4 regions of the Micromonospora sp. SD19 genome follow, and region 1 is predicted to be linked to each of the others. Evidence: riboswitches for the same ligand, from Rfam matches in the RefSeq annotation. Region 1 holds a riboswitch; each other region holds the start of a gene.
What was found. Region 1 has a riboswitch for cyclic di-AMP ahead of ACX27O_RS28275 (coiled-coil domain-containing protein). Riboswitches for the same ligand answer to the same signal wherever they lie in the genome.
Positions count from the first base shown of each region.

Region 2: it holds a riboswitch for cyclic di-AMP, as region 1 does, so the genes downstream of both, ACX27O_RS03570 (coiled-coil domain-containing protein) here and ACX27O_RS28275 (coiled-coil domain-containing protein) in region 1, are expected to answer to the same signal.
Region 3: it holds a riboswitch for cyclic di-AMP, as region 1 does, so the genes downstream of both, ACX27O_RS21750 (C39 family peptidase) here and ACX27O_RS28275 (coiled-coil domain-containing protein) in region 1, are expected to answer to the same signal.
Region 4: it holds a riboswitch for cyclic di-AMP, as region 1 does, so the genes downstream of both, ACX27O_RS01240 (C40 family peptidase) here and ACX27O_RS28275 (coiled-coil domain-containing protein) in region 1, are expected to answer to the same signal.

Region 1 is NZ_JBTLMN010000011.1:117,339-120,594, reverse strand. Features, by position in the region: gene ACX27O_RS28280 (hypothetical protein) at 1-207, opposite strand, end outside; gene ACX27O_RS28275 (coiled-coil domain-containing protein) at 349-1,413, opposite strand; cyclic di-AMP (ydaO/yuaA leader) riboswitch at 1,419-1,550, opposite strand; gene ACX27O_RS28270 (cation diffusion facilitator family transporter) at 1,692-2,609, opposite strand; gene ACX27O_RS28265 (HelD family protein) at 2,716-3,256, opposite strand, start outside.
Region 2 is NZ_JBTLMN010000001.1:768,941-772,196, reverse strand. Features, by position in the region: gene ACX27O_RS03575 (YibE/F family protein) at 1-1,070, shown strand, start outside; cyclic di-AMP (ydaO/yuaA leader) riboswitch at 1,237-1,367, shown strand; gene ACX27O_RS03570 (coiled-coil domain-containing protein) at 1,372-2,391, shown strand; gene ACX27O_RS03565 (carbonic anhydrase) at 2,448-3,167, opposite strand.
Region 3 is NZ_JBTLMN010000006.1:358,987-362,242, forward strand. Features, by position in the region: gene ACX27O_RS21745 (hypothetical protein) at 1-212, shown strand, start outside; gene ACX27O_RS21750 (C39 family peptidase) at 286-1,134, opposite strand; cyclic di-AMP (ydaO/yuaA leader) riboswitch at 1,368-1,509, opposite strand; gene ACX27O_RS21755 (hypothetical protein) at 1,794-2,564, opposite strand; gene ACX27O_RS21760 (hypothetical protein) at 2,694-3,116, opposite strand; gene ACX27O_RS21765 (acyltransferase family protein) at 3,209-3,256, opposite strand, start outside.
Region 4 is NZ_JBTLMN010000001.1:265,001-268,256, reverse strand. Features, by position in the region: gene ACX27O_RS01250 (pyridoxamine 5'-phosphate oxidase family protein) at 1-210, opposite strand, end outside; gene dcd (dCTP deaminase) at 310-888, shown strand; gene ACX27O_RS01240 (C40 family peptidase) at 946-1,986, opposite strand; cyclic di-AMP (ydaO/yuaA leader) riboswitch at 2,000-2,135, opposite strand; gene ACX27O_RS01235 (N-acetylmuramoyl-L-alanine amidase) at 2,370-3,256, shown strand, end outside.

The DNA of each region.
Region 1 (3,256 bases):
TCCGATCAGCCAGACCAGGACGCTCAGCGGCGCGAACAGCACCGTGCCGATCAGGGCCGTGACCGGGTAGACCACCGCCGGGTCGGCGCCCCGCTGCACGGCGATGCCGAGGGTGAGCAGCACCAGGTCGGTGCCGAGCCAGCCGAGCGAGGTGACGAGGTGCAGGGTGAGCAGCGCCTTGCGGGTGGTGGGTCGGATCCGAGGCATACCGCGATGCTGCCCGCCGGCCCCGGCCGGGTCGTCCGCCGAGCGACGACATCAGGGGTACGCCCGGCGACGTAGCCGGCCCCGGACGCGGGTGATGCCTGTGAGTCATCGTGATGACTCACAGGCATCACCACGGGTGGGTCAGTAGACCGACAGGTGTACGTGGTTGGTGTGGTCGGTGGACGGGGTCCCGTGCGCCCCGCTGTACGACTTCCATCCGCTGCTGGGCAGCCAGATCTGCTTGTACCAGATCACGTAGAGCACGGCGAGCCGGTCCGCGTTGCGGATGAAGTACGCGGCCAGGTTGTTGCCGTAGGTCTTGTCGCCGCCGGTCGCGGCTCCGCCGAAGCCGCCCTTCTGTGCGGCGAAGTCGCAGGCCCGGCCCTTCGGGTGCTCACCGGAGCCGCTGGGGCGGTGGCACGAGACGTACCGGGTGAAGCCCGCCGCCTTGGCCTGGTTGAGCGCGTGCAGGGTACGCGGGGTGATGCAGCCGCTGGCCGGCGTGGGGTCGTTCACGCTGCACGACTCGGAAGGCCAGGAGCCGTCGGAGTTGCGCGGCGCGGCCGTCGCGTTGGCGGTGGAGGTGCCCCGGTTGGAGCCGGTGTCGGCGGTGCTCTGTGTCTTGGGTGTGGTGGCCACGGTCAGGGCCCGTTCGGCCTGTTCCTTGCGCTTGGCCATCACCGCGACCTGCTTGCGCTGTTCAATGATCTCGCCGTCCAGTGCGACCCGGGTGCGGGTGGCCTGGTCCTTGCTCTTCAGCAGATCGCGCAGCACCCGGTCCTCGTTGGCGGCCACCGCGTCCAGGGCGGCTGCCCGGTCCATGAAGCCTTCCGGGGTGCTGCTGTTGAGCAGCGCCGACATCGCGCCGAGTCGTCCGGTCCGGTACGCCACCTCGGCGATCTCGCCGACCTTGCCGTTGCGCTGGTCGATCTCGACCTCGATGGTCTTCAGCTGGGTGGTGAGCTGCTTCTGCCGTTGTACCGAGGTGTCCAGGGCTCGCTTGGCGTCCAGGTAGCCCTTGCTGGCCGCCTCGAGTTGGGCGCGCAACGCCGGGGTGCCGCCCTCCTCGTCGGAGTCGGGTGCGGCGGCCCGCAGGCCGGTCGGGGGAGCGGCCGAGGCGGTGCCGGCCGGAAGCGCGACGCCGAGGGCGAACATCGCGACGATCAGGGCCGCCAGTCGGGCGGCGGGTGGTCGTGCTGGTGCCACTGCGCATGTCCTTCCGTCAGCCGCCGACCGGGTTAGCTGACGGGTTCGGGACGGAAGATCCCTACCGCTGACGCGGATGCACCCCAGGAACATGGTTCCCCGGTTCGCCCGGTTGGGCGATTAGGCGGCGACCGCCACCGGCGCCGGGAGGCGCCGCCTGGTGGAGGCCGGGACCGAGCCTACCGGTGCCGGTGGGGCCGCTGCAGCCAATGTGACGGACGGTGCGTGCGTCACCACGGAAAATTACCTTAAAAGTGAGCAATGCTCCGAAAAGGTCGTCACCACTCGATGGAGCCACACGCGCCGGAGGCGGCGCCCGGCTCGATCTGCAACGTCGCGTGTTCGATGCGGAAGTCGTCGTGCAGGGCCGTACGCGCCGCGGTGAGCACCGCGCCGACCTCCGCCCCGGGCGCCATGGTCAGGTGTGCGGAGGCCACCTCCATGCCCGAGGTGAGCGTCCAGACGTGCAGGTCGTGCACCTCGACGACGCCGGGCACCGCGGCCAGCCGATCGTGCACGGCGGTGACCTGGAGGTGCTCCGGGGCGGCCTGCACCAGGATGCGGATAGCGGCGCGGGCCAGCCGCCAGGTGCGCGGCAGGATGAACACGCCGATGGCGACCGCGACCAGGGGGTCCGCCCACCACCAGTCGGTGACGGTGATGAGCAGCGCCGCCCCGATGACGCCGACCGAGCCGAGCAGGTCACCGAGCACCTCCAGGTAGGCGCCCTGGAGGTTGATGCTCTCCCGGGCCCCGGCGCGCAGCAGGGCGAAGGCGGCGATGTTCGCGAGCAGACCGAGCACGGCCACCGCGAGCATCGGGCCGGCGATGACCTGGTGCGGGTCGCCGAACCGACGGATCGCCTCGATCACCACGTAGATCGCCACGCCGGAGAGCAGGACGGCGTTGGCCAGCGCGGCGAGCACCTCGAGCCGGTAGAGCCCGAAGGTGCGCTGCGGGTCGTTGGTGGCCCGCCGGGTCGCCGTGATCGCGGCGAGCGCCATCCCGATGCCGAGCACGTCGGTGAACATGTGCCCGGCGTCGGAGAGCAGGGCGAGTGAGCCGGTGTGCAGGGCGGTCGCCGCCTCGACCACCATCAGGGTGGCGAGCAGCCCGAACGCCGCCCAGAGTCGACCCCGGTGCTGGTGTGCGGCATTGGCGACGGACCCATGGTGGTGGTCATGACCTGCGCCCACGAGATTCACCTTCCGCCGCCGGCCGGGACCCGGTCAAATGTATGCTCACATCGCTATGTGTGCAAGTGTACGGGTGATGCCTCGCGCTGGCGGCGGTCCGCGCAGGTCAGCCGGTCGGGTCGATGGTGGTGAGCCGCTGGGTGGCCCGGGAGAGCGCCACGTACAGGGTGCGTACCCCGGCGCCCGGATCCGCCCGGATCTCGCTCGGGGCGACCAGCACCACCGCGTCGTACTCCATGCCCTTGGCCTCCAGGCTGGTCACCACCTGCAACCTGGGCGCGCCGAGCGCGCCGAGCCAACCGGCGACCTCGTCACGGCGGGGGACCGGCGTGATCACCCCGACCGTGCCCTCCACCTCGGCCAGCAGGCCGGCGGCGGCCTCGACAGTCGCGGTCTCCAACCCGGCGGCCGGCACCACCAGCTCGACCGGTTCGACCCCGGTGGAGCGGACGGCGGTCGGCAGCGGCAGGTCGGGGTAGAGCCGGCGGATCTCCGCCGCCGCCACCGCGAAGATCTCCGACGAGTTGCGGTAGTTCGTGGTCAGCGTGAACTCGTGTCGCTTACGCCGGCCCAGCGCCTGGTCCCGGGCTCGGGTCAGCTCCTCCGGGTCGCCGGTCCACGCGGTCTGCGCAGGGTCGCCCACCACC
Region 2 (3,256 bases), on a different contig from region 1:
AGCAGGTACGGACGCCGGTGCCGGACGGGCCCGGCGCACCCCGGGTCGAGGTCGGCGACGAGGTCATCCTGGTCGAGCTGACCGATCCCACCGATCCCAGCACCAGCAACTGGAACATCGCCGAGCACCAACGCGGCACCCCGATGATCTGGCTGGCGGTGGTCTTCGCGGCCGCGATCGTCGCGTTCGGTCGGTGGCGGGGTCTGGCCGCGCTCGCCGGACTGGCCGCCAGCTTCGCCATCCTGCTCACCTTCGTGCTGCCGGGTATCGGTGCCGGCAGGTCACCCCTGCTGGTGGCGGTGGTCGGCGCCGCCCTGATCATGTTCGTGGTGCTCTATCTGACGCACGGGGTCACCGCACAGACCTCGGTCGCCGTGCTCGGCACCCTGGGCAGCCTGGTGCTGACCGGCGTACTCGCCACCATCGCCACGGCCGCCACCCACCTCACCGGCTTCGGCAGCGAAGACGCCACCACCCTGTCGATGTTCCAGGGCGACGTCGACCTGCACGGACTGCTGCTCGCCGGGATCATCATCGGATCGCTCGGGGTGCTCGACGACGTGACGGTCACCCAGGCGGCCACCGTCACCGAACTGGCCAACGCCAACCCCGGCCTCACCCGGTTGCAGCTGTACCGGGCGGCCACCCGGGTCGGCCGCGCGCACATCGCCTCCACTGTCAACACCATCGTTCTGGCGTACGCGGGCGCGTCGCTGCCCCTGCTGCTCCTGCTCACCGCCGACGCGCGACCGATCGGGCAGATCCTCACCAGTGAGTTCCTCGCCCAGGAGATCGTCCGCAGCGCGGTCGCCACCCTCGGTCTGATCGCCGCCGTGCCGCTGACCACCGGGCTGGCCGCGGTGGTGACCGCCGCCGGGCGTACCGACGCCGTGCCGCCGGCCGACGCTCCCGCCGCGCGCCCCCAGCCGGACCGCAGCGAGGCACTCGCCGCCCTCAGCTCACCGCGAACGGCCGGCTCCAACAAGCCGGACCGGCAGCGGGCCGCACCCCCACCCGAGGCCGCCGACCGGTGGCCGGAGTCGAACAGGAGCACGGATACGGCATGGTGACACTCCTCAGCGTGACCAGATCGGGCAACCACCCTGAGAACCACGTCACTGGTCACTCAACGCTATGGCGAAATGACGCTTTTGGTCGGCATCCAGGCGTAGCTCAGCCGGTCGACTCTCGGGTAACCTCGCTGCCGGTCACCGATGAAGGCGCGAAGCGGCGCCTGCGGTGCCACCGCCCAATCGCCAACCGGCGAGCCGGGGACCCAGGTACGTGGGGTGAATCCGCGTCAGCGGTAGGGGCCGCTTCCGCCCCGAACCCGTCAGCTAACCCGGTCGGCGGTCGACGGAAGGGAACATTGTGACGGCACCCCTACGCCGCTGGTTGACACCCGTGGTGGCCGTGATCGCCGCACTGACCGTGTTCGCCGGGCCACTCCCGGCGCACGCCGCCCCGACGAACCCCACACCGTCCGGGCACGAGGAGGACGGCGAGCCCAAGCTGCTCAACGACGTCATCGAGCAGGCCAACCGCGACTACTCCGCCGCCAAGTCCAAGCTGGACAAATCCAAGAAGCGGCAGAGCGAGTTGGCGGCCGAGGTCGACCGGGCCAACGCCGACCTGGCCGCACTGGCCCCGCAGGTCGGGCAGATCGCCGCCCAGGCCTACCGGACCGGCCGGATCGGCGCGATCGCGATGCTGCTGGAGAGCGACGCCCCCGACTCGTTCGTCCAGCGCGCCGCGGTGCTCGACGAGATGAACATGGTCAACGAGAAGAAGCTCTCCGAGGTCAACGAGGTGAAGGCCCGCGCCGAGCAGGCCAAGCTGGCCCTCGACACCGAGGTCCGCGAGCAGCAGAAGCAGACCGCCCTGATGGCGAAGCGGAAGAGCGAGGCCGACAAGGCGCTCTCCCTCGTCGGCGGCAAGGGCTTCACCGGCGGCCTGGTGGACGCCACCTCCCCGGTCGCGAAGATCGGCCCGGGTCGCACCGCCGACGGCGACTGGAAGCCCCAGTCGTGCAGCGAGAACGACCCCACCACGTCCGGCTGCGTCACCCCCCGCACGCTGCACGCGTACAAGGAGGTCAAGCGGGCCGGCTTCAACCGGTTCGTCGGCTGCTACCGCCCCGGCGGGCCGTGGGAGCACCCGAAGGGCCGCGCCTGCGACTGGTCGCTGCAGAAGAGCGGCTTCTCCCCGTGGCACAACAACGACACCCGGACGTACGGCAACAACGTCGCCGCGTTCCTCATCCGTAACGCCGACCGGCTCGGCATCTACTACGTGATCTGGAACCGGCAGATCTGGTTCCCGGCCACCGGCTGGAGTTCGTACAGCGGGCCGTCGAACCACACCGACCACGTCCACATGTCGCTGCTCTGACCCGTACGACCCCGGTTGAGGGCCGTTCCGCGTGACGCGGAGCGGCCCTCGTCATGTCACACGGTGGCAGGGGCAGCCGGGTCGGCCGGGGTGTCCAGCGTCGCGAAGCCAGCCGGCACGGCGGCAACCGGGCGCACCGCCCCGGCGGCCAGCCGGTAGGACATCCCCACCACCGCGCACCGCCCCCGGGCCACCTCGTCGGCCAGCACCGGGGACTGCCCGAGCAACGTCTCGACGGTCTGTGCGATGTGGATGTCGACGATGCCGTCGATGTCGTCCACGCCCTCGGCCTCGGCCCGGCGCAGGCTGGGCAGCACGGCGTCGACCACCGCGCCCAGGTGGCCGCTCGGCGCGGTGCCGGTCGCGGCGGACTCCCGGGCGGCCTGCACCGCACCGCACAGGTCGTGACCGAGCACCACCACCAGCGGAGTGCCGAGCACTGTCACCGCGTACTCGACGCTGCCGAGCACCTCCGGGCCGGCGGTGTGCCCGGCCGTGCGGACCACGAACAGGTCACCCAACCCGCGGTCGAAGATGATCTCGGCGGCCAGCCGGGAGTCGGAGCAGCCGACGATCACCGCGAACGGGTGCTGCCCGTCGGCGACGGCGGCCCGGTGCCCGGCGTCCTGGTTGGGATGGTGTGGCGCGCCGCCGACGAAGCGTCGATTGCCGGCGACCAGTTCGGCGTACGCCCGGCTCGGCTCACTGAGCACTGGCGCTCGATCGGTGGTCCGCTGCGTACCCGGCTGACCACCGGCGTTCCCGGCATGACTCATCCCGCACCTCGTCTCGACGCATCTCACCTGGTCAGACCGACTTTCCGCCGACCGGGCGGCGGGCGCTCAGTCGCGCTCCACCGTCACAC
Region 3 (3,256 bases), on a different contig from region 1:
GCGTGGTGGGCATCGACGCGAACCGCACCGGCATCGCCCCCGGCACGCTCAGCGGCTACGGCATGACCGGGTACGGGTCGGCGGCCACCAACGGCTCCAGCAAGATCGACTACTTGTTCGTCAGGGGCAGTGTGCAGTCGTCCGCCGTCGACCACACCGTGGTCGGGACGAAGTCGAACCACAAGGCGTTGTACGGCTTCATCACCTACTGACCGCACCGCCGAAGACGCCGCGGGCGCCGGCCCCTTGTGGGGGACGACGCCCGCGGTCCTCGGCGTGCCCGGGTCAGGCGGAGTAGCCCCGGCTGGTGATCCAGTTGGCCAGGTCGATGGTGGTGATCCAGTACGACGGGTCGGCCGGGTTCGCCGAGTCGGCGATCCGCACGGTGCGACCGTCGTCCTTGTAGCCCACGACGGCGATGTAGTGCCCGCCGCCGTAGGAGTGCCAGCCGCCGTCGGTGTCGGTGGCGTCCCCGACGACGTTGGCCACCACGCCCCGGCCGTCGGTGATGGCCTTCACCACGTCGGCCTGGAGCCGGTCCATCTGCGCCGGGCTGGGCGCGCTGGGGAACATCCGCGTCCGGTATGGGGAGCCCTTCACCTCGGCGTTGAGCACCCGGGTGGTGTCCTCGGCCGAGTTGGTGCCCATCTCGGTGGTGCCCAGCTCGGCGCCGAGCTCCTCCTGGGTGCGGTCGATGCCGGCGGCGCTGAGCGCGTTGCGGGTGGCCGCCGGACCGCAGTTGTAGTAGGTGTTCTGCGCCTCGTAGTCGTAGTCGAGCACCTTGGTCGCGGGCGGCTTCGGCGGCGTCGGCTTACGGGTGAGGTCGGGGTTGCTCTTGGCCTTCGCGGCGGGGGACGCGGCGCTGGTGGCCGGCGCGGCGGTGGTCGGCGCGGCGCTGGCCGAGGGGGACGCGTCCCGAACGTCGCCCCGGGAGGCGGCGACGTCGCTGCGCATCTCGGCGACGGTGGTCGCGGTGCGCTGGTCGGCCGGGGCGTCGTCGGCGGTGGTGAGCAGGGCACCGCCGGTGGTGGCGATGGCGAGAGCCGCGGCGGAGGCGACAACGATCTGGTACGGGCGCTCGGTGGCGAGGCGGCGGAGCTGACGCTGCAGGGTGTGCTTCACGGGGTCCTCCACGGATCGGGGGGAGAGCGGCACACCGGGGCCGGACCGGTATCCGGGCAGGCGCCAGCGCGCGGACCGTGGTCCGCGGATGGTGAACCGCTCAGGGGAACGCCCGGCGTGGCCGGGCGGGGAAGGCGATGACCCGGGGGGTCAGCTCACCGTCACTGGACGAATGAGCGGGTGCACCGCCGCGCCGTGGAGGCGAGGGAACAACCGAGGGGTGGAAAGGTGCTGCACGAGGATGGGACTCCTTCCGACACCGCCTACCGGGTTAGCTGACGGATTCGGGCGGGAAGATCGCCCTACCGCGGGCCGTGGCTCGCGGATTCACCCCGGACTTACTGATGGGTCCCCGGTTCGTTGATCACGATTAAGCGGGTCGATGCGGCGTCGCGTCTTGCGATCGGTTACCGCATCGGACAGGACGACAGTACTGGCGGCTCCGCGCCCTGCCAAGCCGGGTTCACCTGCGTAAACCTCAATCGGCGAGGCAATTTCTGCGCGTATTGCCGATGATGTGACTCGATGGGACAACCGGTTACGGGCGCGCCTGCGGGCGACAACCGGACAGGCGACGAAGAACGCGACCATAATCGCGGGAACAATGGCGCGGCTCGCGTCGGACGTCCGATTTCACAATTGCGTGACCGGCCTCACATCACAGATCGGGCTCAACCCGCCCGGGCCGGTCGCCACCGTGCCACGACGGCCGGGCGCAACGCCCCCGCCACCGTCCGGCGGGCGGCCACCGGGTGCGGGCGCAGCCGGGCCGCCGCCGCGTACGCCTCCTCGGCGAGGGTACGAGCCGACTCGGCGGCCAGCTCCGCGTCACGCCAGGCGGCCCGCTCACGGTCGGCGGCCGCCTGGTAGTCGGCCAGCCGCGCATCCCGGACCACCCGGCTGATCAACACCTCCTGCTCGACCGGGTGGCGTCGGGGATCCCAGCCGTGCCGGTGCCCGAACACGTCACCGAGCTGCGCCATGCTCAGGTCACCCCGCCAGTACGCCGCCATCGCCGCCCGGTGCAGATAGCGCTCCCGGGCCGCGTACTCGGCGGGGGTGTGCGGGGTCCGTGGGGTGGGCAGCGCCCCGGCGCCCGCGAAGCGACGCGCGGCGGTGTCCGCCGCGTCGTACCCGGTCCAGGCCCGCTCCATCTGCTCCTGGGCGCTCAGCCAGGCGGCGCGTCGCCGCCTGGCTGTCGTCGCCGCGCCGGCCGCGGCGACGGCCACCTCCTCGGCGTAGCGGCGCAGGTCGGCGGCCTCGGCGGCGGCCACCTCCCGGGCGGTGGGCGCGGCCGGGAGCGGGTCGTCGGCGGGCCGGTCCCGTTCGGGGCGGGCGGCCAGCACGGTGAGCAGGCCCAGGGTCAGCAGGACCAGGGTCGACCAGATGGCGGCGGCTCGCGGCACCTCGGTCACGAACTGGTAGAAGACGGCGGTCTCCATGGTCGGCACCTCGGGGAGAGAGCAGTGCGATGGGGCCACACCGGCCGGCGGGCCACGGCGGGCCACCGGTCGGCGGGTGGGAAGCGGGTGGGGCGACAGGCGCGGCGGCGGGACGATCGTCCCGGTGGCTCAGCGCCGGGGTGGGGCCCGGCAGGCCCGACCGCTCGCACTGTCGACGAGGGGCAGCCGGTCGGACTCCGCCGCGCGGACCGGAAGCACGCCGGTCGCGGTGACGCAGTGCTCCTCGGGGAGCGCCCCGGGCGAGTCGACGGCCCAGGCGGGAACGGCCTCCTCGACGGCGTCCGGTGGGATCGCCGCTGCCGGGCGCGCCGCAGCGTGCGCCCCGACGTGCCGACCGGAGGCCGCCAGCGGCCCGGCGGCGACGGAGGCCGACACCACGCTCGACGGTGGCACCGGGCTGGGCGTCGACGCGGCGGCCGTGGCCGGGCCTGCGCCGAGCGCCAGGGCCGCGACGACGGCGAGGCTGGTCAGCACCCGCGTCGCCCAGCGCGCCACCCACCACAGCGGACAGGTGAACGCGACCGGAAGCACATCCCCACGCTACCGTCACGCCGAGGCGGGCGCACCGACCACGGGCGTGTCGGATCGCGCCGCGCCGACCCGTTTGACCAGGGTGGACGCTGTCAGCGCCGGTCGGCGTACGGTGATCGGCCGTTGGCCGGACCGACCTC
Region 4 (3,256 bases), on a different contig from region 1:
CCGTTCGAGGTCACGGCGCTTGGGCGAGTCGATGATGAAGCAGAACAGCCCCTCGGCGGTGATGACCGGGGAGACCGGATGGACGCGGGGCCCGCCGTCGGCGCGGACCGTGGCCAGATAGCCGAAGCCCGGCCCGTACTGCTGGAGGAGAACGCGGATCCCGTCGGCGAGTCGGGGCTCGTCGGCGGCGAATTCGGACCAGGAAGCCATGCGGGCATTCTATCGAACAAATGTACGAGCAGCGACCTCGACGCGCTGGTCACCGGCACCGAATCCGGGCACTTTCGGCAACGCGGCTATGGTGGTCCGATGCTGCTCTCCGACCGCGACCTGGTCTCCGAGATCAAGGCCGGCACGCTGGGCCTGGAGCCGTTCGAGCCCACCCTGGTCCAACCGTCCAGCATCGACGTCCGACTCGACCGGCTGTTCCGGGTCTTCAACAACCACCTCTACACCCACATCGATCCCGCCATGCAGCAGGACGACCTGACCTCGGCGGTCGAGGTCCCCGACGGTGAGCCGTTCGTGCTGCACCCCGGGGAGTTCGTGCTCGCCTCGACGCTGGAGGTCATCTCGCTGGGTGACCAGCTCGCCGGCCGACTGGAGGGCAAGAGCTCCCTGGGCCGGCTCGGGCTGCTCACCCACTCCACCGCCGGCTTCATCGACCCGGGCTTCTCCGGTCACGTGACGCTGGAACTCTCGAACGTGGCGAACCTGCCGATCACCCTGTGGCCCGGCATGAAGATCGGGCAGCTCTGCATCTTCCGGCTCTCCTCGCCGGCCGAGCACCCGTACGGCTCGGTGGTCTACGGCTCGCGCTACCAGGGCCAGCGGGGGCCGACGCCGAGCCGCGCCTGGCAGCACTGGCGCACCTGGCCCACCCGCTGAACCACGACGACGAGGGCCCGCCGCGACGGATCGCGGCGGGCCCTCTCGTCACCCGGGTCAGCCCGGGCGGCCGTAGCTGTGGATCGGGCCGTCGTCGACCTTCTTCATCTTGACCGGTTGACCGGCCTGCGAAGCGTGCACCACCCAGCCGCCGCCGACGTACATGCCGACGTGGTGGATGTCGCTGTAGTAGAAGACCAGGTCGCCGGGGCGCAGGTCGCCCCTGCTGACGTTCTTCGTGACGCGGCTCTGCGCGGCGGCGTTGTGTGGCAGCGACACGCCGGCCTTCGCCCAGGCGGCCAGCATCAGCCCGGAGCAGTCGTACGAGTTCGGACCCTCGGCACCCCAGACGTAGGGCTTGCCGATCTGGGCGCAGGCGAACTTGACAGCGGTGCCCGCGCCGCCGCCGGGGTAGCTGCCCGGGCAGGGCGCCGGGCGCAATGGGCCACCGCCACCGTTGCCGTACACCTTGAGGCGCAGCTTCTGCAGGCGGTCGATCTCTTCGTTGATCTGCTTCTTCTTCGCCGCCAGCTGAGCTTCGGTGCGGGTCAGCTGGGCCACCATCTCGTCCAGCGGCGCCTTCTGCGCGGCCAGCTGGTCGCGCAGGTCGGCGACCTCGCGTACGTCCTTCTGTTGGTTGTGCGCGAAGCGGTCGAGCATCTCGAGCTGGCCGACCACCTCGCTGGGCGACCGGCTGCCCAGCACCGCGTTGACGGTCAACACGTTCTCACCCTTGTAGGCGCGTACGGCCAGGGCGCTGACCTTGTCCATCGCGGCGTCGACCTGGCGCTCCAGCGGGGTGATCCGGGCGGCCAGGGCGTCGGCCTGCTTGCGCTTCGCGGCGAGGTCGGCGCGGGTGGCGTTGTGCCGTTCGATGATCGGTTCGAGCTTGTTCCAGTCGGCGTCGATCTGGCGCTCGATCTCGGCGACCGACGGGTCGGCGTGGGCCGCCGTGGCACTGCCGGTCAGGACGACGGCGACGCCGGCCAGGGCGGCGAGTGCGGTGGTGAAGCGGGACCAGCGTGGGCGCGGCACGATCGACGTCGGGCCGGCTGATGCCGACCGCTCGGACGACGGCCGCGGGGCATGGAGTGCCACCGGGGTTCCGTACTCCTTCTTCCTGACCGCCTACCGGGTTAGCTGACGGGTTCGGGCGGGAAGTCGGCGCCCTACCGCAGTGGCTGCGGATTCACCCCGAGGGACCTGGGTCCCCGGTTCGCTCGGAAACGACTCGGCGGTGTCGGTCCGTTACCGCCCGGGCTGGGCGGAGCTGCTGTCGGCCCGACGAATGACCAGAGTAGAGACGCTTGTTACCGATCCGCAACCCGCACGGCCGTGACACTCCGTACCGATTGGACGAGGTCACCGACCGTGTGTGAAGAATTCTTTCCCCACGCTTCGATAGATGGAAAGGTATTGACCTGACCTCCCGGACGGCGCGATGGTGACCTGACTCACTCCGCGAGAATCTAGGGGGTTCGATGCACCATCCAACCCTGTCGACGGGCTGGCGCGCACTGCTCGCCGCCGCCGTGGTCGCCGCCGCCACCACGGTGCCACTCTCCGTCGGCCCGGCCGCCGCCGCGTCCACCACCGACCGTCAGCAGCAGTACGCCGCCGCGGCCACCGAGTACGGGGTGCCGACAGTCGTGCTGCTCGCCGTCTCCTACCTGGAGTCCCGCTGGGACACCAACGCCGGCACACCGAGCACCAGTGGCGGCTACGGCCCGATGCACCTGACCGACGCCCGCCACGTGGCCGCCCTACCCGGGCGCGGTCACCACGACGCCGGTGCCGAGGACCCGCGCGGCGACGACTCGCGTCCCGCCCGGGTGCCCGCGCCCCGACCGGTCGAGGCCCCCGCGCCGTCCACCGCCGCGTTGCAGACCGTGGACGCCGCCGCCACGCTGACCGGCGTCGCCCCCGAGGCACTGCGCACCGACGCGGGCCTCAACATCCGGGGTGGGGCGGCGCTGCTCAGCGCGTACCAACGGGAGCTGGACGCCCCGGTCGGCGCCGACACCAACCCGGCCGCCTGGTACGGCGCGGTGGCCCGCTACTCCGGCGCGGACAGCGCCGACGCCGCCGCGGCCTTCGCCGACGAGGTCTTCACCACCATCGGCGCGGGCCAGTCCCGGGTGACCGACGACGGCCAGCGGATCACCCTGCCGGCCCGCGCGGTACGGCCCGAGCGTTCCTGGTTGGACCGGCTGGGCCTGCGCCGGCTGGCCCGCCCGGACGGGGTGGAGTGCCCCCGCACCATCTCGTGCGAGTGGATCCCGGCACCCTACGAGGCGTTCGGCGACGGGGACTACGGCAACCACGACCTCTCCGACCGGCCCGCCCGGCAGAAGATCGAATACATCGT